2 regions of the Rummeliibacillus sp. NPDC094406 genome follow, and region 2 is predicted to be linked to the other one. Evidence: riboswitches for the same ligand, from Rfam matches in the RefSeq annotation. Region 2 holds a riboswitch; the other holds the start of a gene.
What was found. A riboswitch is a leader RNA that binds a small molecule or an ion and turns the genes downstream of it on or off. The one in region 2 is predicted to bind S-adenosylmethionine.
Positions count from the first base shown of each region.

Region 1: another riboswitch for S-adenosylmethionine. It lies ahead of ACIQ4I_RS15555 (methionine ABC transporter ATP-binding protein); the one in region 2 lies ahead of metK (methionine adenosyltransferase).

Region 1 is NZ_JBIWGZ010000006.1:58,472-73,550, forward strand. It holds gene ACIQ4I_RS15530 (glutamate synthase subunit beta) at 1-181, opposite strand, end outside; gene gltB (glutamate synthase large subunit) at 196-4,713, opposite strand; gene gltC (glutamate biosynthesis transcriptional regulator GltC) at 4,837-5,739, shown strand; gene ACIQ4I_RS15545 (MetQ/NlpA family ABC transporter substrate-binding protein) at 5,831-6,664, opposite strand; gene ACIQ4I_RS15550 (methionine ABC transporter permease) at 6,718-7,386, opposite strand; gene ACIQ4I_RS15555 (methionine ABC transporter ATP-binding protein) at 7,379-8,404, opposite strand; SAM riboswitch class I at 8,809-8,913, opposite strand; gene ACIQ4I_RS15560 (thioredoxin family protein) at 8,971-9,279, opposite strand; gene ACIQ4I_RS15565 (toprim domain-containing protein) at 9,292-9,633, opposite strand; gene gcvH (glycine cleavage system protein GcvH) at 9,769-10,149, opposite strand; gene ACIQ4I_RS15575 (arsenate reductase family protein) at 10,230-10,586, opposite strand; gene ACIQ4I_RS15580 (acyl-CoA dehydrogenase family protein) at 10,712-12,496, opposite strand; gene ACIQ4I_RS15585 (acetyl-CoA C-acetyltransferase) at 12,524-13,699, opposite strand; gene ACIQ4I_RS15590 (3-hydroxyacyl-CoA dehydrogenase/enoyl-CoA hydratase family protein) at 13,730-15,079, opposite strand, start outside.
Region 2 is NZ_JBIWGZ010000003.1:608,898-623,976, forward strand. It holds gene ACIQ4I_RS11300 (alanine/glycine:cation symporter family protein) at 1-441, opposite strand, end outside; gene ACIQ4I_RS11305 (alpha/beta hydrolase) at 1,237-2,037, opposite strand; gene ACIQ4I_RS11310 (gamma carbonic anhydrase) at 2,162-2,689, shown strand; gene ACIQ4I_RS11315 (MFS transporter) at 2,902-4,170, shown strand; gene ACIQ4I_RS11320 (YiaA/YiaB family inner membrane protein) at 4,520-4,984, opposite strand; gene ACIQ4I_RS11325 (S16 family serine protease) at 5,415-5,966, shown strand; gene metK (methionine adenosyltransferase) at 6,189-7,391, opposite strand; SAM riboswitch class I at 7,666-7,781, opposite strand; gene pckA (phosphoenolpyruvate carboxykinase (ATP)) at 7,981-9,570, shown strand; gene ACIQ4I_RS11340 (hypothetical protein) at 9,837-10,289, opposite strand; gene ACIQ4I_RS11345 (alpha/beta hydrolase family protein) at 10,302-11,087, opposite strand; gene ytkD (RNA deprotection pyrophosphohydrolase) at 11,071-11,538, opposite strand; gene ACIQ4I_RS11355 (transposase) at 11,590-11,898, opposite strand; gene ACIQ4I_RS11360 (putative motility protein) at 12,277-12,459, opposite strand; gene ACIQ4I_RS11365 (GNAT family N-acetyltransferase) at 12,937-13,419, opposite strand; gene argS (arginine--tRNA ligase) at 13,499-15,079, opposite strand, start outside.

The DNA.
Region 1 (15,079 bases), on a different contig from region 2:
GAATCTCCATTCCCATATGGCAAAACGGTGTACCACAATCCATACAACGAGCACCTTGGATTTGAAGAGCTTCATCTGTCAAACGCGAAGCATATTCTTTCCAATTTTTTATACGCTCTAGTGGTGGCTGTTCCTTCCCTTTTTCTCGACTATATTCCATAAATCCAGTAGGTTTCCCCATCTAGAACCCCTCCTTTACTTATTGGAAAGCACTAAATCCTTTTTAGGAGAATTTGCTAAAAATGCTTTCATCGTTGCTTGGTCTTCTGATAATCCTTGTGCTTCAAATTCATTAATACGGTCTAACATTTTTTTATAATCTGTAGGAACTACTTTAATAAAGCGGCCTACATATTGTGACCAGCTATTTAAAATTTGTTTCGCTTTTGTACTTTCTGTGTAGTGAACATGTTGTTCTAGGATTTGGTGAACAATTGCCTCATCCTCTTTAGAATGAACACCTTCGAAACCAATCATTTCTGGGTTACATTTTGCTTTAAATTCTTGAATATTTTCTGGTAATACATAAGCAATACCGCCTGACATACCAGCTCCAAAGTTTTTACCTACATCACCTAAGATAACAACACGGCCACCTGTCATATATTCACAGCCATGATCTCCGATACCTTCAACTACTACATTTGCACCACTATTACGAACTGCAAAACGTTCTCCAGCACGCCCATTAATGTAAGCTTCACCACTTGTTGCACCATATAAGCACACATTCCCAGCAATAACATTCGTTTCTGCTTTTCCACGTAATGGTGAGCTAACAACGACTTTACCGCCCGATAAACCTTTTCCGAAGTAATCATTTGCATCTCCGTCAACATGCATTAACATTCCTCTTGGGATAAATGCTCCAAAGCTTTGACCGGCAGAACCCGTAAAGTTAAGTGTAATGGTATCGTCGGCAAGTCCTCTAGCTCCATAACGTTTCGAAATTTCACTTCCAACAATTGTACCAACAACGCGGTCAGTATTTTTGATTGGATAGTGTAGTGAAATTGGCTTTTCCTCAACAATTGCTTCTTCTGCTTTGCCAAGGAGCTCACGTAAATCAAGTGACTGATCAAGTTTGTGATTTTGTTCAGCTTGTTTTGTTCTTGGCCCTTCAACTTGATGTAAAATCGCTGTTAAATCCAATTGACCAGCTTTCCAATGTTTTTTCGCACGATTACTTACTTCTAATACATCCGTTCGTCCAACCATTTCTTCGAATGTTCTAAAGCCAAGTAGCGCCATATATTCACGTACTTCTTCTGCTACAAACATCATGAAGTTTACAACATGATCAGCTGTACCTATGAATTTTTTTCGAAGTTCAGGGTTTTGTGTAGCAATACCAACTGGACAAGTATCTAAATGGCAAGCTCTCATCATAACACAGCCAAGTACGATTAACGGAGCAGTTGCAAAGCCGAATTCTTCTGCACCAAATAGCGCTGCCATGACAACGTCTTTCCCTGTCATTAATTTACCATCCGTTTCAAGTGTTACACGATCACGAAGCCCATTTAGCATCAATGTTTGATGAGCTTCAGATAATCCTAATTCCCAAGGAAGACCTGTGTGCTTAATACTTGTTTTTGGAGAAGCACCAGTACCACCGTCATAACCACTAATCACAATGACATCAGCTGCACCTTTCGCTACACCAGCTGCAATTGTACCTACTCCTGATTTCGAAACAAGTTTAACGCTGATTCTTGCATCTCGATTGGCATTTTTTAAATCATGAATTAATTCAGCCATGTCTTCAATTGAGTAAATATCATGATGTGGTGGTGGTGAAATTAGACCAACACCCGTTGTTGAACCACGAACATCAGCAACCCAAGGATAAACCTTGTTACCTGGGAGTTGACCACCTTCACCCGGTTTTGCTCCTTGTGCCATTTTAATTTGTAACTCATCTGCATTGACTAAATAGTGGCTATTCACACCAAATCGACCAGAAGCAATTTGCTTAATTGAACTTCTGCGATTATCGCCATTTTCGTCAATTACATAGCGACTTGGATGTTCTCCACCTTCACCACTATTACTTTTACCACCAATTCTATTCATCGCAATTGCTAGTGTTTCATGTGCTTCCTGACTGATTGAGCCAAAAGACATAGCACCAGTTTTAAAGCGATTGACGATAGATTCTACTGATTCTACTTCTTCTAAAGGAATCGTATGTTCAGACTTTTTAAAGGTTAATAGATTTCTTAAGAAACCAATTTGTTCTTCATTTGCCATTTCAGCGTATTGATGATACAAACCAAAGTCTCCATTACGTGTTGCTTGTTGCAATGTGTGGATTGTTTTTGGATTGAACGCATGATGTTCACCTTTGCTACGCCACTGGAAGCTACTACCTGCTGGTAATACACGATCAATCGATATAACAGCTTCGTCATGCTTTTTCAAAGCTTCTTTTGCAATCGTTAGTAAGTCGATACCGCCTAGTTTAGATTCAGTTCCTGTAAAGTACTTTTCAATAACTTCTTTACTAATACCAACTGCTTCGAAGATTTGAGCTCCACGATAACTTTGGACTGTTGAAATCCCCATTTTGGACATTACTTTTACAACGCCCTCTGATGTTGCCTTTACATAACGTTTGACAGCTTCTTCATAGCTATAGTTGATATGTCCATCTTCAATTGCTTTCGCCAATGTGGCAAATGCTAAATATGGATAAATCGCATCAACGCCAAAACCAATTAATGCCGCAAAGTGATGTACTTCTCTTGTTTCTCCAGTTTCAACAATGATACTCGCCTTAGTACGTTGACCCGTTTGAACAAGATGTTGATGAACGCTACTCGCCGCAAGTAAAATTGGAATCATTGGCGTATTAACACTTAAAGCTTTATCTGATAAAACTAGCAATTGAACCCCTTTTGCAATTGCTTCATCCACTTCTTTCGCGATTCTAGCTAAATCTTTTTCCAAATCTTCTGACATCACGAGGTCTATAACTGCCATACCGAATTGATTCTGTGTTTTTAGCTTTTGGAATTGACTATTCGTCAACACAGGTGTTTCCAAAAAGATTCGATGACAATTTTCTTCGCTTGGATGTAGTAAGTCCCCTTCTGCCCCAAGAAAAGTCATCGTTGAAGTCACAATATGCTCACGAATCGAATCAATTGGTGGATTCGTTACCTGTGCAAATAATTGTTTGAAGTAATTAAATAACGATTGTGGCTGATCAGATAAGACTGCAAGTGGCGCATCATTCCCCATTGAGCCAAGCGGGTCTTTTCCTCCTGCCACCATTGGTACAATATATTTTTGTACATCCTCATGTGTATAACCGAACACCTTTTGTCTGAATAGTAAGTTATCTACAGCTTCTGGTTGTTCTTCTGAAGGCTCAACTACAACTAGGTTTTCTTCTAACCACCCAGCATAAGGTTTTGCCTGTGCCATTTCAGATTTTAATTCATCATCTGAAATAATCCGTCCTTGTTCTAAATCAACAAGCAACATTTTCCCCGGACTTAGTCGTTCTTTGTAAACAATATTCTCTTCCTCTATATCAACTACACCAACTTCTGAAGAGAAGATAATGTAATCATCCTTTGTGACATAATAGCGTGCAGGTCGTAAACCATTACGATCTAATATCGCACCAATTTGTTTGCCATCTGTGAAGCAAATAGCTGTTGGCCCATCCCAAGGTTCCATTAAACAGCTTTGGTATTGATAAAACGCCTTTTTCTCATCCGAAATATGTGGATTCTCTGTCCATGGCTCTGGAATCATCATCATTGCTGTTTGTGCAGGTGTACGACCCGCTAATACGAAAAATTCAAACGCATTATCTAACATTGATGAATCACTACCATTTTGGTCTACAATTGGCAACACTTTATCTAGGTCTTCCCCAAAGGCCTCAGAGATAAATTGTTGCTCACGTGCTTTCATCCAGTTAATATTACCTCGTAATGTATTAATCTCACCATTATGAATAATATAACGATTCGGATGTGCACGTTCCCAAGATGGAAATGTATTTGTACTGTAACGTGAGTGTACCATCGAAAAAGCAGAAGTGAATCGCTCATCTTGTAAATCTAGATAAAACTCAACCACTTCTTCTGGTGCCAATAACCCCTTAAACACCATTGTTCGACTTGACATGCTTGCACAGTAAAAGTCTTTGTCATTATTTTTTGCCCATAATTCTGTTTGTTTACGAATCAGATACAGTTTTCTTTCAAAAGCAAGAGAATCATTTGTATTCACAGCCTTGATAAACACTTGACGAACAACTGGTGCAGTTTCCTTCGCAATGTCGCTTAAAGGCTCAGGATTAGTCGGTACAGTACGCCAGCCAAGTAATTCTTGACCTTCTGCTGCGATGAAATCGTTTAGTTTATTTTCAATTTTCTGTTGTACTTGATCATCTCTGTCGAAAAATAACATCCCTACTCCATATTGCCCTACAGCAGGTAATGTCCAATTTATGCAAACGTCACGGAAAAAAGCATCTGGAATTTGGACCATTAATCCTGATCCATCTCCAGTTTTACCATCACTTCCGCGACCAGCTCTATGATCTAATCTACATAACATTTCCAAGCCTTTCATCACGATGTCATGTGTTGCTTTACCCTGCAATTGTGCGTAAAGACCGATACCGCATGCATCGTGTTCTAATTGTGGAGAGTATAAACCTTGCGCTGTTGGAATTTGGTGAAATGTCATATGATTCCCTCCTTATTAAATAAAAAATGACTTAAATATATTTTAGATTTCCAAATTGATATTAACAATATATAATTTGGATAGTATTAATCTATAAATTAGATAAGTGGGAGATGACATGACGTGGAATTACGACAACTGCGGTACTTTGTTGCTGTTGCAGAGAGAGAGCATATATCTGATGCTGCGGAAAATTTGCATGTAGCACAATCAGCAATAAGCCGTCAAATTGCCAATTTAGAGGAAGAATTAGGCATTGAATTATTTGAAAGGGTCGGACGGAACGTAAAACTGACACCGATTGGTAAGAATTTCCTTGAATATACAATTGCTGCGTTACAAGCAATTGATTTTGCAAAAAAACAAGTTGATGAATATTTGGATCCTGAAAAAGGAACAATTAAAATCGGGTTTCCAACAAGTCTTGCAAATTTTCTATTACCTACTGTCATTTCAGCATTTAAAAAAGAACACCCTAATGTTTCTTTTCATTTACGACAAGGTTCCTATCGTTATCTCATTAATGCCGTCAAAGAACGTGAATTGAATTTAGCATTCTTAGGCCCTGTTCCTAAAAAAAATGATTACATTAATACGAAAGTTCTTTTTACAGAAAATATCGCGGCACTTGTACCAGCTACTCACCCATTTGCAGACAGAGATGAAATCCAGTTAACTGAGTTGCGTAACGAAGGCTTCGTATTGTTTCCAGAAGGTTTCATTTTAAACAAAGTTGCGGTAGAAGCTTGTAAATCTGTTGGCTTTACACCAAAAATCAGCTCAGAAGGAGAAGATATGGATGCTCTAAAAGGTTTAGTAGCAGCGGGTATAGGGGTTAGTCTTTTACCAGAAAGTGCATTCTATGATGCCACACCACGTCGTACATCAAAGTTAACATTAATCGAACCGCCGTTAACACGTAACGTGGGTATTATTTATCCGATTAATCGCGAACTATCCCCTTCTGAACAAATTTTCTTGGATTTTGTTAGTAGTTTCTTTTCTAGATTAACTCAATTTAAATAAATCCGATTCGGGGCATTCACCTCCACTTTATTCACAGAAAAAGACGTTAGAGCAAATTTCCGCTCTAACGTCTTTTGTTTATAATTATCAATTATTTTGATACTGGAACGACTGAACCTTTCCATTCTTTGTTGATGAAATCTTGAATTTCTTTAGAGTGTAGTACATCAACTAATTTTTTCACAGCTTTGTTATCTTTGTTTTCTTTTTTAACTGCAACGACATTTACATAAGGAGAATTGCTATCTTCAAGAGCAATTGCATCTTTTGTTGGTGTTAGGCCTGCATCAATCGCGAAGTTAGAGTTGATAACAACTGCATCTCCTTCTTTGTGTTCATACATTTGTACTAACATTTCTGGTGTAGTTTTTGCATCGATTTTTAAGTGTTTAGGATTTTTGTCGATATCTTTAACTTCAGCAGCTGCTTTATCCACACCTTTTTTCAATGTGATTAAGCCTTTCGCTTCTAACAATGTAAGAATACGTCCTTGGTCTGATACAGAGTTACTAATTAGGATTGTTGCTCCATCTGGAAGTTTATCTAGAGATTTATATTTTTTAGAGTAGATACCGATTGGTTCGATATGGACTCCACCTGCACTAACGAAGTCATAGCCATTGTCTTTAATTTGTTGTTCTAGATATGGTTTATGTTGGAAAAAGTTTGCATCTAAACGGTCCGCTTCAAGGTCTTTGTTTGGTAATATATAATCTTGGTATTTTTCGATTTCTAAATCGACGCCTTCTTTTTCTAGAATTGGTTTTGCTTTTTCTAAGATTTCTGCGTGCGGTACATTAGAAGCACCTACTACTAATTTTGTTTCTTTTGAATCACCATTTGAAGTTGATTTATCACCAGTTCCGCAAGCTGCTAAGCTAAATGCTAGTGATGCTGTTAGAATTCCTGCTACAAGTTTCTTCATGTCTTTTGCCCCTTTTCTTTTCTTTATGTGAACGTTAAAACGTATACACCAAATTATCGTTTATCGGTTTTCGCTGATATGAAGTCTCCGATAAATTGAATGATAAATACAATAACTAACACTAATACTGTTGCGACAAATGTTACATCGTTACGACTTCGTTGGAAGCCATCCATGAACGCTAAATTCCCTAAACCACCTGCACCAATTACACCCGCCATAGCCGTGTAACCGACTAATGCTACAGCTGTTACGGTAATACCTGAAATTAACGCTGGTAATGACTCTGGAATTAAAACCTTCCAAATGATTGTCCAAGTTTTAGCACCCATAGAACGTGCCGCTTCAATAACACCTTTATCAATTTCGCGTAAAGCAATCAGAACCATTCGAGCATAGAATGGAGCAGCACCGATTATTAATGCTGGCAATGCTGCGTTTGCCCCACGAATAGAACCTAACAAAAATTCTGTAAATGGAATTAAAAGAATAACTAAAATGATAAATGGAATTGATCGGAAAATATTCACAACGGAGCCTGTTAATAAGTTAACAAGTTTATTGGCCCAAAGTTGTGTTGGACTTGTAAGGAATAACAAGATTCCTAGTAATAATCCAATGATAAATGTAAGAGCTGTTGAAACAGTTGTCATATAGATTGTTTCTCTGGTTGCTTCCCACATTAGTTCCCAATCTACATTCGGAAAGAGATCATTAAGCATTCTTGATCACCTCCGTTTTAATACCTTGCTCATCTAAAAATTGCACAGCCTTTGCAACATTTTCATCGCTTCCTTTAATTCGAACAATTAATGTACCGTATGGACCGCTTTTTGTAGGGGAGATATTCCCGTGAACGATATTAATATCTACACCAAACTGTCGAATGAGATGCGAAATGACAGGTTGTTCTGTTTTTGAACCGACAAAGAATAATTTAATTAGTTGATCATTTGGATAATTGTCAATCATCTGAGAAATCGACTCCTTATGACCCGCTGTTTCTGTCACTTGAGAAACGAATTTCTTCGTAACATCTGCTTTAGGAGATTGGAAAACTTCTAAAACATTACCTTGTTCTACTATTTTCCCAGATTCCATCACTGCAACGCGGTGACAAATTTTGCGAATTACATGCATTTCATGGGTAATTAAAACGATTGTTAGTCCAAGTTTTTCATTGATACTAACAAGTAAATCTAAAATGGCATCCGTTGTTTCGGGATCAAGCGCTGAAGTCGCTTCATCACAAAGTAACACTTCTGGGTTATTCGCTAATGCACGAGCAATCCCTACTCGTTGTTTTTGACCGCCTGAAAGTTGTGAAGGATACGCTTTTTCTCGTCCTCTCAAACCAACTAACTCTATTAATTCAAGCACTCGCTTTTCTCTTTCTGCTTTACTAATACCTGCAATTTCTAGTGGAAAAGCGATATTCTCCTCAACCGTTCTCGACCATAATAAGTTGAAGTGTTGGAATATCATACTGATCTTATGACGAGCATTTCTTAAGCTTTTTCCCTTAATCGCTGAAATATTCTGTCCATTTACTGTAACCGTACCTGATGAAGGTTTTTCTAAACCATTTAGTAAACGGATCATAGTACTTTTACCTGCGCCACTATAACCGATAATGCCAAAAATCTCGCCATCATTTATTGATAAATTAACATCATTAACTGCAGTTAGAGATCCATTAGCGGTCTTGTATTTCTTTACTACATTTTCTAGTTGAATCATTGTCAAAACCACCTTCTATATTAAATTCTATGTCAACTTTTTATAGTACAAATATGCTATAACATGAAGTGGAATCAGCTTCGCTTTCCGTGGGCGAACCGGCGAGCCTCCTCGCTTGTGCTCCTGCATCGCTTCGCTAGCTTCGTCGCAGAGACAATCTCGCTGTGGGGTCTCCCTGGCTCGCTTTCCCGCAGGAGTCTTCACTGATTCCACTTCAACAAATTTGCATAAAAAAATTTTATTATTAAAATTCATGCATTTTGCTAAATTGTGAGAACACCCCAACAAATTGGGTAGAGCCTATTTTCACACCACTACTAATCAACCATAATTGCCTGCAACGAACAAAAGACCCTTCTGCAAGATTCGCAGAAGGGTCTACCGTACAATATACGAAAACCGTTCTCTCATCTTCCAAAGTTAAACTTTGCGTGAATTGGCACCGTGTCACACACTGTGACGGTTGCCGGGCTTCATAGGGCACTTCCCTCCACCTCTCTAAATAAGAGCGACTTAAATATTTATTTAATTTATGTTTGATACTTTACCACTCTATGTGAGTATCGTCAATCCTTTTTATGAAATTTTTCGAATAAATAAGAAACGGATTGAAATGCATAAATCTTATCTCGAATTTTTCCGTCTTCAGCAATCAGTAAACATGGGACGCTTTCAATTTTGTAATCATATGCTATTTGTTCAACATAATTTAAGTTAGCTTTTCCCATTGGAATATCCGGTAATGTCTGATCCACCACTTCCATCATTTTGGAGGCGACCATACATGTACCACACATTGGGGTGTATAAATAAAATGCGCATAATTGCTCACTTTCCTTCATATTCTCCCATTGTTCTATTGTCCATTCTTGCATAAATTGTCATTCCTATTCTATAAGATACACTGGATGAATCTTGAAATCTGCAGCTAATAATATTCTAGCCAAATATTTTCTAGGCGTGGCCTCTACTTGCTTATATAAAGAAAGCGTACGTAAATGACACGCTTCTGGATATTCTTTTTTCATTAAAGCACGTAAACAGTCACCCGAATAATCTTCGTCAAAAAATGCATATAAATCATATTCTTCGTAGGGGTAAATCAGCTCTTCTAATTTACTCGCACTAATTGTCCCATTCGTACAAAGGATTGGAATATTTTCTGCTAATAGGGGTTGGATTTGCAATTTATCTTGCCTGCCTTCAACAATGAGCACTTTGTCAGACATGCCGATTCCTCCTTACAGTTAATCCCGAATTAACGGGCAGTAATACCCCCACTGATGGAAGTTTCACTTTATCCAAATCAAGGCATATATACATAAAAACGCCAACACAAAAGTGTGGCGCTTTTACTAGTATCGTTATTCTTCGATTAGTTCTGCGTATTTTTCAGCTGTAAGTAATTTTTCGATTTGAGAAGCATCAGTAGGTTCAAGAACGACCATCCAAGCTTTCTCATATGGAGATTCGTTAACGAATTCTGGGCTGTCTTCTAATTCTTCGTTGATTTCCACAACTTTACCTGAAATTGGTGCATAAAGTTCTGAAACTGTTTTTACAGATTCAACACTACCAAATGGCTCATCTGCTACTAATTCGTCTCCTACTTGAGGTAGTTCAACGAATACGATATCACCAAGTTCAGATTGTGCAAATTCTGTAATACCAATGCGTACTTTGCCATCTTCTGTTTTAACCCATTCGTGTTCTTCTGAGTAACGTAATTCTGCTGGTATGCTCATCAATTAACCCTCCAAATATGTATTAATATACACTTCAATTTTGACATATTCTTAATATAAAAACAAGTCATTCAATTCTCTTATTTCCACGTATTTTCAAATTCATTTTCTTTAAATCCCAATGTTATTTTTTGACCATCTGTGACAATCGGTCTTTTTATTAACATGCCATCTGAAGCAAGTAAATCTAACTGTTCATCATCAGACATTTCATTTAGGCGATCTTTTAATTGCAGTTCACGGTACTTCATCCCTGATGTATTAAAGAATTTTTTTAATGGTAAACCACTCATTTTCCAATAGTTTGCCAGTTCTTCTTTTGTTGGGGTTTCTTCTACAATATGCTGTAGAGTGAATTCAACGTCATTTTCTTTTAGCCAAGCTTGTGCTTTTCTACAAGTCGTGCATTTTGGATATTGAATTATTTTAATCGTCATCTAAAAGCTCCTTTTAAACTGGATTTCTTTCTCACTCAATTGTAGAGAGTCTTCCGTTTACACGCAAGAAATCCGATCACTATTTATAATGACCGGATATCTCTTTTTTATTCAAATTTTATTCATTAGACAGTATATTTTTCTGAAGCAATAAGTTTTACAGATGCTTGACGCTTTTTCGCAATCAAGTTATATGGAGTGAAGCGTGTAAGTTTGCGTAATGCAGATAACAACATACGTGCATCGTCGCCTTCTACCGAACCAATAATTGTTTCTTTCGCTTCTTTTTCAATTTCCGCAAATGCTTCTTGTACGAAGATTTCTGTATAAAGGACTTTTTGTGCCGATTTATCGAAACCATCACGAGCAATTGCTTTTTCTGTACGTAGAACTACTGACTCCATCGCGAATAATTGATTTGCAATATTAGCAATATTGACTAATATTTCTTGTTCTACTTCTAATTTTGGGCCAAATCGTTGTACAGCAGTTCCAGCTGCAAGTAATGCAATTTTCTTTGCCATTTTCACTAAATATTTTTCTTGTGCTAATGGTTCATCACTAATTTCTTCTGGCATCATCGATAACAATTCCGATTGTAAGCTTTGTGCTTGTTGTAGAAGTGGTAGCTCGCCTTTCATCGCTTTTTTCACGAAAGTACCCGGAACTATTAGACGGTTGATTTCATTTGTTCCTTCGAAAATACGGTTAATACGAGAATCACGATAAATACGTTCTACTTCGTATTCTTGCATATATCCATAACCACCGTGTAATTGTACTGCTTCGTCCGCGATATAATCTAATGTTTCAGAACCAAATACTTTGTTAATAGAGCATTCAATTGCATATTCAGCGATTGATGCTGCAATTGCTTTGCCATCATTTTTGTCTTCTTCACTTAATTGACTCATACGATCTTCAAAGTAGCCAACTGTACGATAGATCAAAGATTCTGAAGCATATAATTTAGAAGCCATTGTCGCTAGTTTTTCTTTTGTTAAATTGAATGATGAAATTGGTGTATTAAATTGTTGACGTTGGTTTGAATAAGAAATAGCCAATTCAAGTGCACGTTTTGAAGCACCGATTGAACCTACACCTAATTTGTAACGACCGATATTGAGAATATTGAAGGCAATGACATGGCCACGTCCTACTTCACCCAATAAGTTTTCAACAGGTACTGCTACATCTTCTAAAATTAGAGTACGTGTTGAAGATGATTTTATCCCCATTTTCTTTTCTTCTGCACCAGTTGATACACCTGGATATGCACGTTCAACGATAAATGCTGAGAATTTATCGCCATCGATTTTGGCATACACTACAAAGACATCCGCAAACCCTGAGTTAGTAATCCATTGTTTTTCACCATTTAAAATATAGTGAGTACCCTCTGCATTCAGTTTTGCAGTTGTTTTCGCACCCAAAGCATCAGACCCTGAACCTGGTTCTGTAAGAGCATAAGCTGCAATCAGTTCACCAGACGCTAATTTTGGTAGGTATTTTTGTTTTTGATCTTCATTACCGAATAATACGATTGGTAATGAACCAATTCCTACGTGTGCACCATGAGTGATTGAGAAGCCACCTGCTACAGACATTTTTTCAGCAATTAGAGCTGAAGAAACTTTGTCTAGACCAAGCCCTTCATATTCTTCTGGTACATCAGCTGCTAATAATCCAAGCTCACCTGCTTTTTTCAATAGACGAACTGAATTTTCAAATTCATGATTTTCTAATTTATCAACTACTGGTAAGACTTCGTTTTGTACATAATCTTCAGTCGTTTTCGCAATCATTTTATGTTCATCTGTGAAATCTTCTGGAGTAAATACCCGCCCAGGATTAATATCCTCTGTTAAAAAGCTACCACCTTTAATTAGGTTCAATGTATTTTCTGTCATATTATTTTCTCCCCTTTGTTTGAATGATTATGAAAGAATTTCAAATACCCCTGCTGCACCCATGCCGCCACCGATACACATTGTGACAACTCCATACTTTTTACCTTGTCGTTTTAACTCATGAATCAGTTTTAATGTTAAGATTGTACCGGTTGCACCTAGCGGATGTCCTACAGCAATCGCTCCACCATTGACATTAACCTTTTCTAAATCGATGCCTAGTTCACGTACGACTTGGATTGATTGTGATGCAAAGGCTTCGTTTATCTCCCATAAATCGATATCTTCAATTGATAGTCCTGCAATTTTCAACGCTTTCGGTACTGCAACAGTTGGTCCTATTCCCATAATTTCTGGTGGTACTCCACCTACTGCAAAGCCTAGGAATTTTGCCATTGGCTTCAACCCTTGTTTTTCCGCTTCTTCACGGTCCATAACAAGCACTGCACCTGCACCATCTGAAGTTTGCGAAGAATTTCCAGCTGTAACACTGCCTGTTACAGAAAAAGCTGGACGTAATTTAGCAAGTGTTTCTGTAGATGTACCTACTCGAACCCCTTCATCCATAGCAAAAATAAATTTCTTCGTTTGTGGTTTATTGTTTTCATCAACATAATGTCTTTCAATTTCCACAGGAACAATTTCATCGACAAATTTACCTTCTGCAATCGCTTTTGCAGCAAGCTCATGGGATCTTACAGCGAAAGCATCTTGCTCTTCACGGCTTACTTCATATTTCTTTGCGACCTCTTCAGCTGTATGCCCCATACTCATGTAATATCGCGGCGCTTCTTCAGCAAGCTTTACATTTGGACGAATCACATTTCCCATCATTGGCACCATACTCATGGATTCGATACCACCTGCAATAATGGCTGTTGAATGGCCAAGCATTACACGTTCTGTAGCGTAAGCAATTGATTGTAAACCAGATGAACAAAACCGATTCACTGTAACAGCAGGAGTAGTATCGGGTAAACCAGCCAATGCACCAATAATACGCGCAACATTCATTCCCTGCTCAGCTTCTGGCATTGCACAGCCTAAGATTAAATCATCTATTGGACCTTCATATCCTGCTCTTCTTAATGTTTCTTTTACGACTAAAGCACCCAAATCATCGGGTCTAACCGTCGCTAATGATCCTTTTTTCGCTTTTCCAATTGGTGTTCTTGCACCTGCTACGATTACGGCTTCACGCATATGATTTCCCCCTTTATCGCTACATAATGATTAGTTACGTAACGGTTTTCCTTTCATAAGCATATGTTGCATTCTTGCCTGTGATTTTGGATGTCCAACAAGGCTAATGAATGCTTCTCTCTCAAGATTTAGAAGGTATTGTTCATCCACTAATGTGCCGTACGGAACATTTCCCCCTGCAATGACATAAGCCAATTTCTTCGCAATCAATAAATCATGTTCGCTAATAAAGCCAGATTGTAATAGGTTTTGCGCCGCTAGTAATAACATTGCATAGCCCGTTTCGCCTACAACCGGAACTTTTTCACGTACAGGAGATTTGTATCCCGCTTCTGCCAATGCCAATACTGCCTGTTTCGCATCATATAGCTGATGATCTGGGTTAACACTAATTCCATCTGCAAAATCTAAGAAATTATTTTCTCTTGCTTCTTCACCAGACGTTGAAACTTTTGCCATTGCAATGGATTCAAATACTTTGTTTGCAACAGCTTGTAAATCAATCTCTACACCTTTCGGAAGACCTTTTAAGTGTTTGATATAAAGTTCTTTGTTCCCGCCGCCGCCAGGTATTAATCCCACACCAGCTTCTACTAGGCCCATATAGGTTTCCATTGTTGCTTGAATATGTGCAGATGGTAAGCAAACCTCTGCTCCACCTCCAAGTGTCATTGCAAATGGTGCTGTTACGATTGGTTTATCCGAATACTTGATACGAAGCGTTCCTTGCTGGAATGTCTTCACGATATGATCTAATTCAAATAAATTATCATCCTGCGCTTCCATTAAAATCATTGCTAGATTCGCACCAACTGAAAAGTTCTTGGCTTGGTTACCGATAACCATTCCTTTATAATCAGAATTACTCAATAAATCTAAAGCATGGTTTAAAATTTGCATAATATCTAAACCAAGTGCATTTGATTTTGAATGGAACTCTAATAACAGTACTTGATCTCCAAAGTCTATTAAACTAGCACTAGCATTACTTTTTAGTACGCCATGCTTTTTCTTATAACGTTTTAAGTCAATTGCTTTTTCATTGAATGGCACGCGTCTATAATCAGTACCATCAAAATAAGCTAAATCCCCTTCTAATTCTGAATAAAAGCTTGTATAGCCTTTATCTAGTAATGCTGTGACAAATGAAGGGATTTCTAATCCTTCCGCTTGCATTTTTTCTACAGATTCTTTCACACCAATTGCATCCCAAATTTCGAATGGACCTTGAGACCAACCGAATCCCCATTTCATTGCATGATCGATTGCGACAATGTCATCTGCAATTTCTCCAAGTAATTGTGCAGAATACAAAAGAGTTGGTGCGAATATACTCCATAGTAGTTCGCCAGTACGGTCTTTTGCATAAGTTAATGTTTT
Region 2 (15,079 bases):
CGCAATGGCAAAAACCATACCTAACCATCTTTTACCAGTAAAATGATGAATGTAGTACGCGGGACCACCTCTATACTGTCCATTCTTTTCTTCTTTATAAATTTGAGCAAGTGTTGACTCTACATAAGCTGTTGCTGCACCGATGAAAGCTGTCACCCACATCCAGAATATAGCACCAGGACCCCCGAAAGCAATTGCTGTAGCTGTACCAGCAATATTACCTGTACCAATACGACCAGATAGCGCCATCGACATGGCTTGGAATGAAGAAACGCCTGCATCAGATTTTTTACCATGGAAAATTTGACCGAACATGTCTTTTAAGAATCTAACTTGTACACCCTTAGTTAAGATAGTAAATACTAATCCAACTAGTAAAATCCCATAAATCATCCACGGTCCCCATAAAAAGTTGTAAACAGCATCAATTATGGTTTTCATCTTGTTGTCTCCCATCATGTTGAATTTTGACAAAATATAATCATATTATTTAAATATTCTTGCAAAATATTATTCGTCAATTATATATCATTGATTTTTATTTTAAAATAAAACACTTATATTATGCACCCATTGTAATCGTTTACAAACGAAATTGACATAAAATCGTCACAATATGTACTCTCCACAAGGACAATGTGACGTTTTTTATAATTTTTATATTATTAAAATAAATTAATTTCACGAATTCTTCACAAAGCAAAAAACACGAACGTTCTATAATTAATTTTAACTAATGATAAGTTTTTTATTTTTTCGTTCAGACGGACGCTTTCCGCAAGTAAATGACCAACCTCCTCACTCCGTTCAGTCTAAGTCTTTATTATACTACTTTTCTATAAAACACTCCGTCTTCAATCATTAGAATTACTCATAGGATATGAAGCTAAACAGAGTTCAACTAAAAGTAATATGTTCGTGTTTTTGATTGAACATTAAATTATTAAATTAATTCAATTAGCTTTAAATGGGCATTTCAATAGAATCTTTTATTTTAAAAGTTCATAATTTCAATTTTTGTCCACTGGCGACAACATATTAGCAGGAAAATTCATCCTGTTTCAACGAATACAAAGATGAAAAATTAAACAATATAATGAATAATAATGTTGTTTTTATTCACTTAACTTGTTTTGTAAGACTTAAGGAAAGTATGTTTCTACTATCCCAAAAGACAAAAAGGTTATGCTAAGCAAATTATCGCTTATCATAACCTTTTTGTACTTTTTTCTTATTTTATATAATATATCCAATATTTCGTAATGCATTAAAGATAAAAGATTCCATATACTGATAAATTTCATCACGCTCTGGTTCTTGGTAAAGATCGTGATAGCATACATTCCATTCTTTATATTGCATCTCCGATATATTTTGTTGTACAAGCCATTTTTTGCTATGAGTTTGGGAAACGATTTTATCATTTCCCCCATTCATTAACAATACAGGGATATCTGGAAATCCTTCTTGCATTGTAGAAACAGCCTTCATAAATTGATGAAGCTCTCGATACCAATTTACAGTAATGACGGAATTATAATAAAAATCATCTTTTTCTTCTTTATAAAAATCATAACTTCGTGTTAATTGTTTTACCGTTACATCGTGATGAATCTTCATATTTCCAGTCAACTTGCTTAATCCGGTAAGAGCATTGGATAATTTTGAAGGTTGATGAATCAAATGCAACCATGGCGATGTCAAGATCAAACCTGCACATTCGTATTTATATTTTTGTTCGATTTGAATTGCAAGGGCTGCACCTAGTCCATGACCAATGATGAATATCGGTAAATTATAGTTTAAAGCTATTTGCATCATTTGGCGGATAAATTTCCCATAATCTCTGAAATCTTCATCATGTGCCTTTTTACCTCTGCTTTCTTCCCCATGCCCAGGTAAATCTCCTGTAATTACGTGCATTCCAGACATTCTTAATTTTTCGATTAACCAAGCATAACGACGATGATGTTCATATGCACTATGTATAAATACCACAACTGCTTTAGCCTGACCTTCTGCTTCCCATTTCCACATAATAACTCTCTCCTCATTCTTTCCTGTCTATATTTTAACGCATTATATGAATTTCTGTTCCAATTAACTCATTGGTTTGTTACGATAATATTATAATCTTAGCTTGAAATGAGGCGTATTTTCGATGATTTATCCATTTAAAGATAAAAAACCATCTATTGACCCATCTGTATTTATTGGTGACAACGTTGTTATTACAGGTGACGTGACAATAGGTCCAGATTCGTCTATTTTTTATAATACCGTTATTCGTGGTGATGTTTCACCTACAATTATCGGTCGAAAAGTAAATGTTCAAGATTTATGTTGTTTACATCAAAGCCCTACTGCTCCACTTATTTTAGAAGATGAAGTAACGGTTGGTCATCAAGTTACCCTTCATAGCTGCCATGTTAAAAAAGGTGCACTAATCGGTATGGCTTCCATCGTTTTAGATGGTGCTGAAATTGGTGAAGGTGCATTTATCGGTGCTGGTAGCCTAGTAACACAAGGAAAGAAAATCCCACCAAACACACTTGCGTTTGGCCGACCTGCAAAGGTAGTTCGAGAACTAAATGAGGACGATAAAAAAGAAATGAACCGCATTATCCATGAATATTATGAAAAAGGGCAATTTTATAAATCTGTTCAAAATAGTCCATTACCACGATAATTTTTATGATTTGGTTTTGTAAAAGTAAGGAAGATTGTTTGTAAACTATCTATCTATTTTATCCATCTGCAGACGCTATTTGAACAATCGTTCTTCGCTTTTAATTTAGGGCTCGGAATTTCCCATTCCGAGCCTTTTTAAAAATAAGCTGATTTGATTCTTTTTATGCTTTATCAATTACATATTAAACTTTATAAAACGGAGATGCTTATATGAAAAAGATTCATTATAGTTGGATTATTTTGGTTATAACATTCTTTTCCATTATTGTTGCAGGTATTATACGATCCTCTTCTGGCGTTTTTATAGAGCCATTTGAAACTGAGTTTAACTGGAGCCGGCCAGTTATTTCATTTGCTTTTGCAATTGGTTTATTTTTATATGGATTTTCAGGTCCTTTTATGGCTGCATTTGTCGAAAGATTCGGACTAAAAAATGTCATGTTAGCATCTATGCTTCTTTTATCATTCGGGTTAGGCTTAACATTTGTGATGACTCAAGAATGGCAACTCGTTCTAATATGGGGAGTCATAATCGGAATTGGTTCTAGTCTTTTTTTAACTGTACTCAGTACACAAATAGCTAATCGATGGTTTGTAAAGCACCGTGGTTTAGCTGTAGGAATATTAACTGCCGCAACTGCAACTGGACAGCTTATCCTACTACCTGTACTTGCTACATTAATAGAAAACTATAGCTGGCATCATGCAATTGCCTTGATCTTTGGATTGAGCATCATCATGCTGATTCTTATTTTCCTATTTATGAAGGATTTCCCTAAACAAATTGGTACAACTGCTCTCGGATTAACAGGACAAGAGCCATCTACATTTTCTACTGAAAAGTCTATAGAAAATCCTTTTAAAATTGTTTGGGATTCATTAATTGAAGGGTGTAAGAGTAAAGCTTTTTGGCTGTTAGCTGGTAGTTTTTTTATATGCGGATTGTCTACTACAGGATTAATAGGAACTCACTTTGTTGGTTATTGTATGAGTTTTGGTATTCCAATGGTACTTGCCGCATCCATGCTTAGTTTTATGGGAATATTTGATTTAGTTGGTACAACTTTATCTGGTTGGCTAAGTGATAAAATCGATAATCGATGGTTATTATTTTTCTATTATGGACTTCGCGGATTATCTTTATTATTTTTGCCAGTTGCATTGAATAATGGTTCTATTACTCTACTTATAATTTTCTCAGTTTTTTATGGGCTCGATTGGATTGCTACTGTACCTCCTACGATCGGGCTTGCTAGACGAGAATTCGGTATACAGAAAAGTGCTATGATGTATGGCTGGATGGTAGCATTTCATCAGGTGGGTGCAGCAGTGGCAGCTTACGGCGGTGGCTTAATCTATAATATTTTCGATTCTTATACATGGGCCTTTATGCTGTCAGGCGCATTTTGTGCATTAGGTAGCTTATTCGTCATTTTATTGAAAAAGCATAATCCCAAAGACGAAGCTATTATGCCTTAAGAAAAAGATTGAACTAAAAATAAAAAGAGCTTTGTTAAATTTTCAACAAGGCTCTTATTTTCGTTAATTCATTATTCAAAACTACTATATCCGCTATAAAATGAATTGGAATCAGCTTCGCTTTCCGCGGGCGAACCGATGAGCTTCGTTGCAGAGAAAATCTCGCTGCGGGGTCTTTCTGGCTCGCTTTCCCGCAAGTAAAGATTGCTCCTGCGATTACTCGTCGCAGAAAATTCTTTTTGCTCCTGGAGCAAAAAGAATTTTCGCTGATTCCACTTCAACAAAAATTACATCATAGTGACTTCTCTCTATTGCAATTTCTTTTGATTGTCTATCAAGTAAAAGATTTTTAATCAGCCTTGGACTCAGGGAAATCATCTTGGAGTTCTTGAAATTCATCACGGAATTGAAGTCTTTCATTTTGTTTATCAGTAAAATTTTGTCTATCGCGAATTTCCTTTGACAGAGCAAATGAAGTATACATTACGAAAATAATCCCCAACCAATAATAACCCTTTTCAACTAACGGCCACTCGGTATTCCAAATACTAATCATGCCAATACCAAAAGACGCAATCGTTGATAACCAACAAAGACCCAAATACTCTTTTGAAACTCTTATATTCTCTTTTTTATCTCGTATTGTTTTAACAAGTGAAAAAGCGGAGAAAGTAATCCACCCTAACACAATCGTGTAATATCCTCGTTCAACAAGCATCCAATCTGTGTTCCAAATAGCAATAAGAACAAAAGCAAAACCCGTTATAAAGGCTGCCCACGTTAAAAAGAAAAATTCATTTGATTTCAGGGTTATCTATCCTTTCATCTCAGAATATATGCTGATTTATATTAGACTAACACTTATTTTTCTACTAATCAACATAATAGTATAATATAGTATTTAATACCATAATATTACTAATACAAATGAAAACTCGCCTATAGATATTGGATTCTACACTTACCTTTTAATCTTACTGTTATATCTTCAAGATAAAATCAGTGGTTTCACTTTCATTTTTATTTTATTTTTCTTCTTAATTTTTTTAGTAGTAACTCGTCTTATCAAAAGAAAAAGTCAATACATACGAAAAATCAATCCTATTTTTTGTATAACATTTCTTTTATTTTGTTATGAACTTCCCCTTATATTATATGATTCAACTTCACATGTCGCTCTTCTTTATCAACCGCCTGAACAAATTTTTGAAGGTTCAAATATCTATTTATTAGGAGTAAAGCAAGTGAATTTTAAGTTTATGGAAAATAAATTAGCTGTTACAGAACATTTAGATAAGCAAAATATAAATGCGCTTAATATAATTGAAGGAACAAATCAACTACGTTACGAATCTAAAAATCGTCAATTATTAGAATGGTTTCATCTAAAAAAGGATGATGTAGAACAAATGAAAGAAAGCGTAAGATATAATTTGAAAATTGAAGATAAAAAAATTGATACATTTCTAAATAGAAATCACATAGATGGAAATAGTGCAGGGTTAGCACTAGTATTATCAGGAATCATTATAAAAGGCAATTTGCAAAATACACTACCAATTGCTATAACTGGAGGTATTGACAAAAAGGGCGATATATTATCAATTGGAGCCTTAAAAGAGAAAATTCAAATTGCTAGTCTATCAGGTATTCCATTTATGATTGTTCCAAGTGAAAATGCAAAGGAAGCGGCTAAAATTCAAAAAGAGATTAATACAAATATCCAAATTTTTAATGTAGCAACTATTAATGAAGCCATTAAAGTGGTTAATAAAATTAATAATAAAAATAAATAAAAAGCATTCCCCTAATTCATATTTGTTAGAGTGTCTAAAAACTAATTTAATATTAAACAATCGACCATATAAAAATAGAATGACTTAGGATAACCTAAAAAACTGCTGCCAATTATTTTTGAAAAACAGTTTTTTTATTAGAAATTAAGACAAACTAAAAAGGTCGTCTCACTATTAAAGTGAACGACCTTTTTATACTTATTGATTTGCGTGATTAATCGACTAAGCTTTTACTGCAAATTTAGCTTTTAGAGCTTCTGCCTTATCAGTAATTTCCCATGGAACATTCAAATCTGTGCGGCCAAAATGTCCGTATGCAGCAGTTTGCTTGTAAATAGGGCGACGAAGATCAAGCATTTTAATAATACCTGCTGGACGTAAGTCGAAGAATTCACGAATCGCTTCTACTAAGTCACTTTCTTTTACAATGCCTGTGCCGAATGTATCGACTGCGATGGATACAGGTTGTGCAACGCCAATAGCATATGCAAGTTGAACTTCTGCACGCTCTGCAAGACCTGCTGCCACGATATTCTTCGCAACATAACGAGCTGCATATGCACCAGAACGGTCAACTTTTGTAGCGTCTTTACCTGAGAATGCACCACCACCATGACGAGCATAACCACCGTAAGTATCAACGATAATCTTACGTCCTGTAAGGCCTGCATCTCCTTTAGGTCCACCAATTACGAAACGGCCTGTTGGATTAATGAAGTATTTAGTGCTTTCGTCAAGTAATTCAGCTGGTACAACTTTTGCGATTACTTCTGCTTTTAAATCTTTTTTGATTTGTTCTAACGTCACTTCTTCATCATGTTGAGTTGAAATAACGATCGTATCTACACGTACTGGATGGTTGTTTTCATCATACTCAATTGTTACTTGTGTTTTACCATCAGGGCGTAAGTAATTTAATTGGCCTGATTTACGAACTTCTGTTAAGCGGCGTGCTAATTTGTGCGCAAGGCTAATTGGAAGTGGCATTAATTCAGGTGTTTCGTTACAAGCGTAACCAAACATTAAACCTTGGTCCCCTGCACCAATCGCTTCAATATCTGCATCTGTCATAGAGCCTTCACGAGCTTCTAAAGCTTGGTCAACACCAAGAGCGATATCAGGTGATTGTTCGCCAATCGCAACAAGTACAGCTAAGTTTTCAGCATCGAAACCATATTTACCGCGAGTATAGCCAATTTCTGTAACAGTATCACGTACGATTCCTTTAATATCTACATAAGTAGATGTTGTAATTTCACCTGCTACAAGTACAAGCCCTGTTGTAACTGTTGTTTCACAAGCTACTCGTGCGTTTGGATCTTTTGCAATAATTGCATCTAAAATTGCATCTGAAATTTGGTCACAGATTTTATCCGGATGTCCTTCTGTTACGCTTTCTGAAGTAAATAATCTTTTGTTTGTCATTTGGTTTCCTCCTATTATCAACGAGATCCTCTCGAAAAAAGATACGGTACTCATTACCCATGTCCGTTTAAACTATTAAGCTAAACGCCAAGCCAGCTAAAAAGCTGCTTTTTAACACGAGGATATAGAAAGTGCCATTACATAATATAAATAGAATTCTACAAATCACATATAATAATGAAACAAATCAGATTTGCTTCTATTTTTTGAAAAAAAAAACCTCTCACTCATCGTAAACCAATGAGGAAAGGGTATGTTTCGTAAGCACCTTTCACTCTTATCGTTCAAGGAATCATCCTTGCATCAGATTAGCACCAACGCATCACGTGAAAGATAATGCAGGTTGCCGGGTTTCATAGGGCCTGACCCTCCACCAGCTCGGGATAAGAGTATCCGTTCTAATGCATATAGTAAGTGATATTGATTTGAAAGTCAAACTATTTTATATTCATATTAAAAAAAGATAAATTTTAAAAATTAATTAGCTATTAGTATAGACTATTAATCTGAATGTGTTATACTAATTCTCGAAATGAAAATTAAAAACCCACAACACGGGAATAATATAAAAAGGATGGTACGAACAAAGATGAATTCAATAGAAATTGCGAATGAACTGAAGGATTTATTACAAGGTCAAAATATTTTGGAACAACTTTCAGTCCCACAATTAGTGGAGAAAGCAACTTCACGTGGTGAAGCAATCTTAACAGTTGATGGCGCTGTTCGTGCAGTAACAGGTAAATATACAGGACGTTCTCCTAAAGATAAATATATGGTAGAAGAAGCTTCAACTCAAGATAAAATTGATTGGGGTAAAATTAACCAACCAATTTCTTCAGAAGTATTCGATTCATTATATAACAAAGTTGTTAACTATTTAAAACAAAAAGAAGAAGTTTTTGTTTTTAAAGGTTTTGCAGGCGCAGATCCTGAATCACGCTTGGCAATCCGAGTTGTCAATGAATACGCTTGGCATAACCTATTTGCTCATCAGCTATTCATCCGCCCTACTGAAGAGGAACTTAATACAATACATGATGCTGACTTCACAATCGTATCTGCTCCAACATTTAAAGCAGATCCTGAAGTTGATGGTACATCTTCAGAAACATTCATCATTGTATCAATTGAAAAACGTATCATCTTAATTGGTGGAACAGAATACGCTGGTGAAATGAAAAAATCTATCTTCGGTATCATGAACTACCTATTACCACAACAAGACATTCTTCCAATGCACTGTTCAGCAAACGTTGGAGAAGAAGGTGACGTTGCCCTATTCTTCGGCTTATCAGGTACTGGTAAAACAACTTTATCTGCTGATGGTAATCGTAAATTAATCGGTGATGACGAACACGGCTGGTCAGATAACGGTGTATTTAACATTGAAGGTGGTTGCTACGCTAAAACAATCAACCTTTCCGCTGAAAAAGAACCAGAAATTTATAACGCAATTAATTTCGGTACAGTTTTAGAAAACGTAGTCGTAGATCCTGAAACTCGTATTCCTGATTACGATGATGTAACTTTAACACAAAACACTCGTGTTGCGTACCCAATCCAAAATATCGAAAATATTGTTGATCCATCTGTTGCAGGTCACCCAAAAACAGTCATTTTCTTAACAGCTGATGCTTTTGGTGTTTTACCTCCAATCAGTAAATTAACAAAAGAACAAGCAATGTATCACTTCTTATCAGGCTTTACTTCTAAAACTCCTGGTACAGAACGTGGTGTTGTAGAACCAGAACCAGTATTCTCTACTTGCTTCGGTGCTCCATTCTTCCCATTACACGCAACAGTTTATGCAGAAATGTTAGGTAAGAAAATTGACGAACACCAAGTAAATGTATTCTTAGTAAACACTGGATGGACTGGTGGTAGCTACGGTGAAGGTATCCGTATGAAACTTTCTTACACTCGTACAATGGTACGCGCTGCAATCGATGGCAAACTAAACGATGTATTCACTGAAAAAGATCCAATCTTCGGTTTTGCAATGCCAACTGCAATTGAAGGTGTTCCAACAGAACTTTTAAATCCACGTAACGTATGGGCTAATAAAGAAGCTTATGACAAAAAAGCAACTGAATTAGCTGGTATGTTCCATGAAAACTTCAAAAAATTCGGTGTTGTTTCCGAAGATTTCGCTAAAAAAGGTGCACCAATCGCTTAATTAGTTTTGAACCTATAAGTAATCCATATCGGATAAACCCCGAGCAGTTTTGATCGAGCTGCTCGGGGTTTTAGTTTTGGCATCCACATATTTACGGGTGTTGGTGGATCTTACTTGCGAATATCAGGAGTTTACTTGCAATTTTGATACTTTTACTTACGAATACATTACTTTTACTTGCGACTTTTTAAATTGTATTTGCGTTCTCAGCATTTTAAATCTTCTCTGCAATTACATCATTTTATGACGAGCACAATGGAGCATATTTAATCCGTATCATCAGGAAGAAATTCAACTTTACATTTCAATTGTTCAAACATCTCGACAATGGGCTCTGCTTCTTCCTTTGTTACTTGGTTGAAGTAAACTTCTTCTCCATAATTATGAAGCTCAATACCTTCAGTAAGCTCTGCATCATGGAAAACAATAGAAAACCATTTTAATTTTCCATTTAAAGAAGCTTGATTTTGAAAATAGGCTCGATTATTCTCATCTAACATGATACGTTGAATTTTGACAAGTCCTTCAATACGTGAAATAAAGCTAATTTTTTCTAATTCTTCAATCGCCTGTTCTTCTTCTTTCCAACTTTGGATTTGAACCTCTGAATACGGTTCAGAATAATTGGACCAAAGTTCTTGCCAATAAGGATACCGCTGAGAAAAATCCAAGTCTTTGTCATTTAACTTTAAATCAATCTTTGCTTTAATATAGCCCAATTCATCACCCCATTACAATTGTTGTAATTTCATCCACTGACAAGCACTATCTACAACTTTTCGATTAACATCACTCGGGAAAAAATGCGTATATTCAGGATAGTACCAAGTCTCTACATGCTTATTTAAAGTCTTCAAGCCGTTTTCCAAAAGCTGAGCATGTTTAAAACCTACATTGTCATCTAACATACCATGAATGATTAATACAGGAGCTTTTATCTCATCAACACGAGGCATTGGTTGCCGTTCTTCGTAAACGATTGGATTTTTTTGCGGAGAACCACCTAGTACTCTTTTCATCATTCTGCGCATATCGACTCGTTCTTCATACGTAAATTTAATATCTGAAACGCCACCCCATGTAACAATTGAAGTAATATCATCGCGCAATATTCCCGTCCATAGCGCCATAATACCACCTCTTGAAAATGCAAAAAGATGAATGCGTTTATTTAAACAAAAATGTTTTAACACATCGACTGCATTAATCGCATCAAAACGGTCCTCCCCCACAAATTCATCTTTTCCTTCACCACCTCGTACCCCTCTGTAGTATGGGGCAAAAACAATAAATCCATGGGAAGCAAGTTGTGCAATACGTGCAGGTCGTACCATTCCAACACCCTGCATGCCGCCACGCAAATATAGTATCCCTTCATAATTTGCTTTAGCAATTGGTGTAGCAAGCAAACCTTTAACACGTAAACCTTCTGACCAATAAGTGATTTCTGTTAATTTTATATTTGGATTTGGGGAAGGATATTCTCTTAAATAGTCGATTTCACCATTTGTCTTCACGTTCACTCACCTTCTCTAAAATCTTTTTCATGCCTAAGTCTTTCATGTAAAAACTTAATCGATTGTTTGCTAATAGTTGTTCTTCAGTCATTAATACAGCACCGTTTGTCTCCATATTTAGGTGATTTTGATCAAAGTTTTGGACAGTTGCTGTATAAACAGCTTTCGTAAATGGGGCATTTTCTTGAACCATGTATGTTGCAAGCCATTCCACATTGACAATTTTGGCACCTGTTTCTTCAAATACTTCCCTTTCTGCAGCTTCTTCTAATGTCTCTCCACCTTCTACTTTGCCACCAGGAAATTCATAGCCACGTTCTGGATGCTCTGTTAGCAACCATTTTCCCTCATACTTTGCTAAAACAAGTACATGCTTTGGAATAATACTGAAAGCATTCTTTTTAAAAGATAATCCACAACCGTTACCATTCAAATCTGTATATGTAAACATACCTTCGCTCACTCCTTATCGTATTTAGTGTAACGAAGGCATCGTCAGCAATCAACTGTAGTAAGGCATTTGTTCGATGAATTTTTTTGTATCTTTATCTCCATATTCATGAATAAGTGCATAGACCTTCTTTAAACGCTTATCCACTTCATCATTTTGCTGGTCAAAATGGTATGGAACTGCCGGAATTTGCGCTCTCACTATACTGTTGTCGTCCCAACTTTTCATTTGTGCAAAGAGCTGATCAAATACTGTTAGCATTCCTGGATCTATATTTATATGAAATTCCCATGGAGCATGATTCGGTGAAAAATTATAATACTTATGCATTACTGAAACATATACATCTACATTGGACATGTACATTCTCCTTTTTTATTAGCTATGTTAATGAATACTGTTGATAATATTATCCAAAGTACCAACTCACAAACCGCATGAGTATTCTTACGTTATCTAATACATTTAAAAGCGGAACTCGCCCTTTAAGCTTTATCTTGCCCGAAAAGCTGACGTGTGAAGCTGGGCACGGTTTATTCTCGAGCAATGCGAGCGGCGTGTTGGCACAATAGTTCATCTTTCATATTCCAATTTAACAACGCTTTTTTTATTTATTAGTTTAGTTTTTAGGAGGAATATTATACAAAAAAACATCAGATAGTTCATAGGAACAATCTGATGTCATTGGAGTTGTAAAGTCATGTCAATTTAATTCGATAGCTTGTGGAGGCATTTCGATTAAACTTGTACGTCAATCACGGATCCTTTGTATGGATGTGTAGCTTGTGGTTGTTCAGGCATTTGATCTAATAACTGAACAGCAGCAGTCGTATTCATGTTCAATGCATTTTGTAAAATGCTCATTTGAACCGTTTGTTGAAGTTCCGATAGCTGCGTAGCCATAATGGAATTCAAATCCATTCGTATCACTCCTTTACAACCCTATTATCGGGTGAAAATTGCTTGTTATTAATATTTTTGAATCAATTTCATAAATCCATTTTCGTTTTTTATATACGAGCGTTTCAACATATTAACTTTTCAATATTCAGATGTGGCTGTTCCGCTACAGACGGCGCTTTCCACAGGCTTAGCTTCAATCTCTTCGACACTACGATTAGGGCACTGAAAAGTATTAAATGCAAATTGATAGTATTAATCTACTTTTTCATGATGTGGAATTAGCTTCGCTTTCCGCGGGAGTCTTCGCTAATTCCACATCAACCCATATAGCTATACAAGATTTTCAATAAATTTTCATCTATTTCTACTTTTCCACTGCCTTTACTACGTTCCTACGGGGCTTTTCCAGTAGGACTATGAATGAACCTCACTGAATTAACATCGCATGAACAAAATGGGCAATCATTTAGTGTATATGAATTTTGCATTATGAAATTAATTCATTTTATTTAAAATTTCCCATTTCATCACTATTAGCTCTCTTCCACTACGAATTTCTCGAGCCCCTGTATCAACAAATCCTATTTTTTCATACAGATTTCTCGCACTATCATTAAATAGATAAACCGTTAGATAAATAGTCGTAATATATGGAAAGTGTTCATTTAAATAAGTAGGCAAAAATTGCAAGGCTTTTTTGGCGTAACCTTTACGTTGATGCATCGCACTTGTAGAAAACGCACGTAACAAAATTGTATCACCCGTTGTACTATATGGAGCGACTCCTTCCTTTTCATGTAAAACGAAAAAGGTTACAATTTCTCCATCATCCTCGAAAACTACCGGATGTCGTGAAGCATCATCATTACATATCGATAAGCTATCAAGTGGCATCATTGTTAAAGAATGTTGTTCTTCGTGTAATTTATAGTGTTGTAACTTTGGGAAATCATATTTTGAATAAGGTCTTAATACCATTTTAATCACCCCTCTTAAATGCTCGTATATTTTTTATGAATTTTGCATTATGAAATTAATTTACATAACTCTTATTAAGTTACATTTCATTCGGTGCCTTAATACCAAGTATCCTTAAGCCTTCCCCTAAGACAATTGCGACACAAGATGCTAATGCGAGTTTTGCATTTTGAGCTGGTGATTCATCTATTATTTTTGTATTTGCATAGTATTTGTTAAATTGATGCGATAATTCCAAACAGTATTTCGCTATTTGTGATGGATCAGCATTTTCAAATGACTTCACAATAATCGTTGGGAAATCTTTTAAAGTTACAATGGTTGACCATGCTTTTTCATTCAATCCATTTAATTCAATATTTTCTTTATGACAGAACCCACCTTTTTTCAATAAAGAGGAAATTCTTGCATGAGTATATTGAACATAGGGGCCAGTTTCTCCTTCAAAATTCAACATATCTTCTAATGAAAAATCGATATCATGCATACGATCGTTCTTTAAATCATTAAAAACCACTGCACCAATTCCTATCATTTTCGCTATTTCTTCTTTATTTGCAATGCTTGGATTTTTTTCTTCAATATTCTTTTTTGCCACATCAATAGCTTCTACAAGTACTTCTTCTAGCAAAACAATTTTCCCTTTTCTAGTTGACATCTTCTTGCCGTTCTTTAGCATCATTCCAAATGGGATATGTTGAAGTCCATTAGCCCATTCATGTCCCATCTTCTGAAGCACCAAAAATAATTGTGTAAAATGGAGGGACTGTTCATTTCCTACTACATAAAATGATTTCGTAGAACCGTATGTTTCATGACGATATATCGCAGCTGCCAAATCTCGAGTAACGTACAATGTTGTGCCGTCTTTTTTCATGATTAAACTAGGTGGCATGTTCTCTAATTCAACAACTAATGCACCTTTAGATTCGACGAGTAGTTGCTTTTCCTTTAATTCTTCTACAATGTTTTCCATCTTGTCATTATAAAAAGCTTCACCAGCGTTTGAATCAAATGAAATTCCTATTAAGTCATAAACCTTTTGAAACTCTTTTAGCGAAGCTTCTCTAAACCATTGCCATAGCTGTAAAGCCTCTTCATCACCTTGTTCTAAACGTTTAAAAGCTGCTCTAGCTTCATCATTTAGCTTATCATCCAATTCAGCTTCTTCATGAAATTTTACATAAATTTTTAATAGTTCTTTAACAGGAGACAGTTCAATTCTTGTTGGATCTCCCCATAATTTATAGGCAACAATGAGCTTTCCAAATTGCGTACCCCAGTCTCCTAAATGGTTTATCTTAATCACTTCGTATCCATTCTTTTTTGAAATATTAGCCAATGCATTACCTATAACAGTTGAACGTAAATGCCCCATTGAAAATGGTTTAGCGATATTAGGTGATGAGAAATCAATGGTAATGCTTTCGTTTGTCGATATTTGATCTCCATATGTTGTTTGTTCTTTTATAATCGTTTCTATAACATTTTTCGTGATTATTTCTTTGTTTAAAAAAATATTGACATAACCACCTACAGCTTGAGTTTGCTGAATCAATTGATCATCCAACTGACTAGCTATTTCACTTGCTATTTGATCGGGCGCTTTTCTAAATATTTTGGATAGTGTAAAACACGGAAAAGCCATATCGCCTAGATG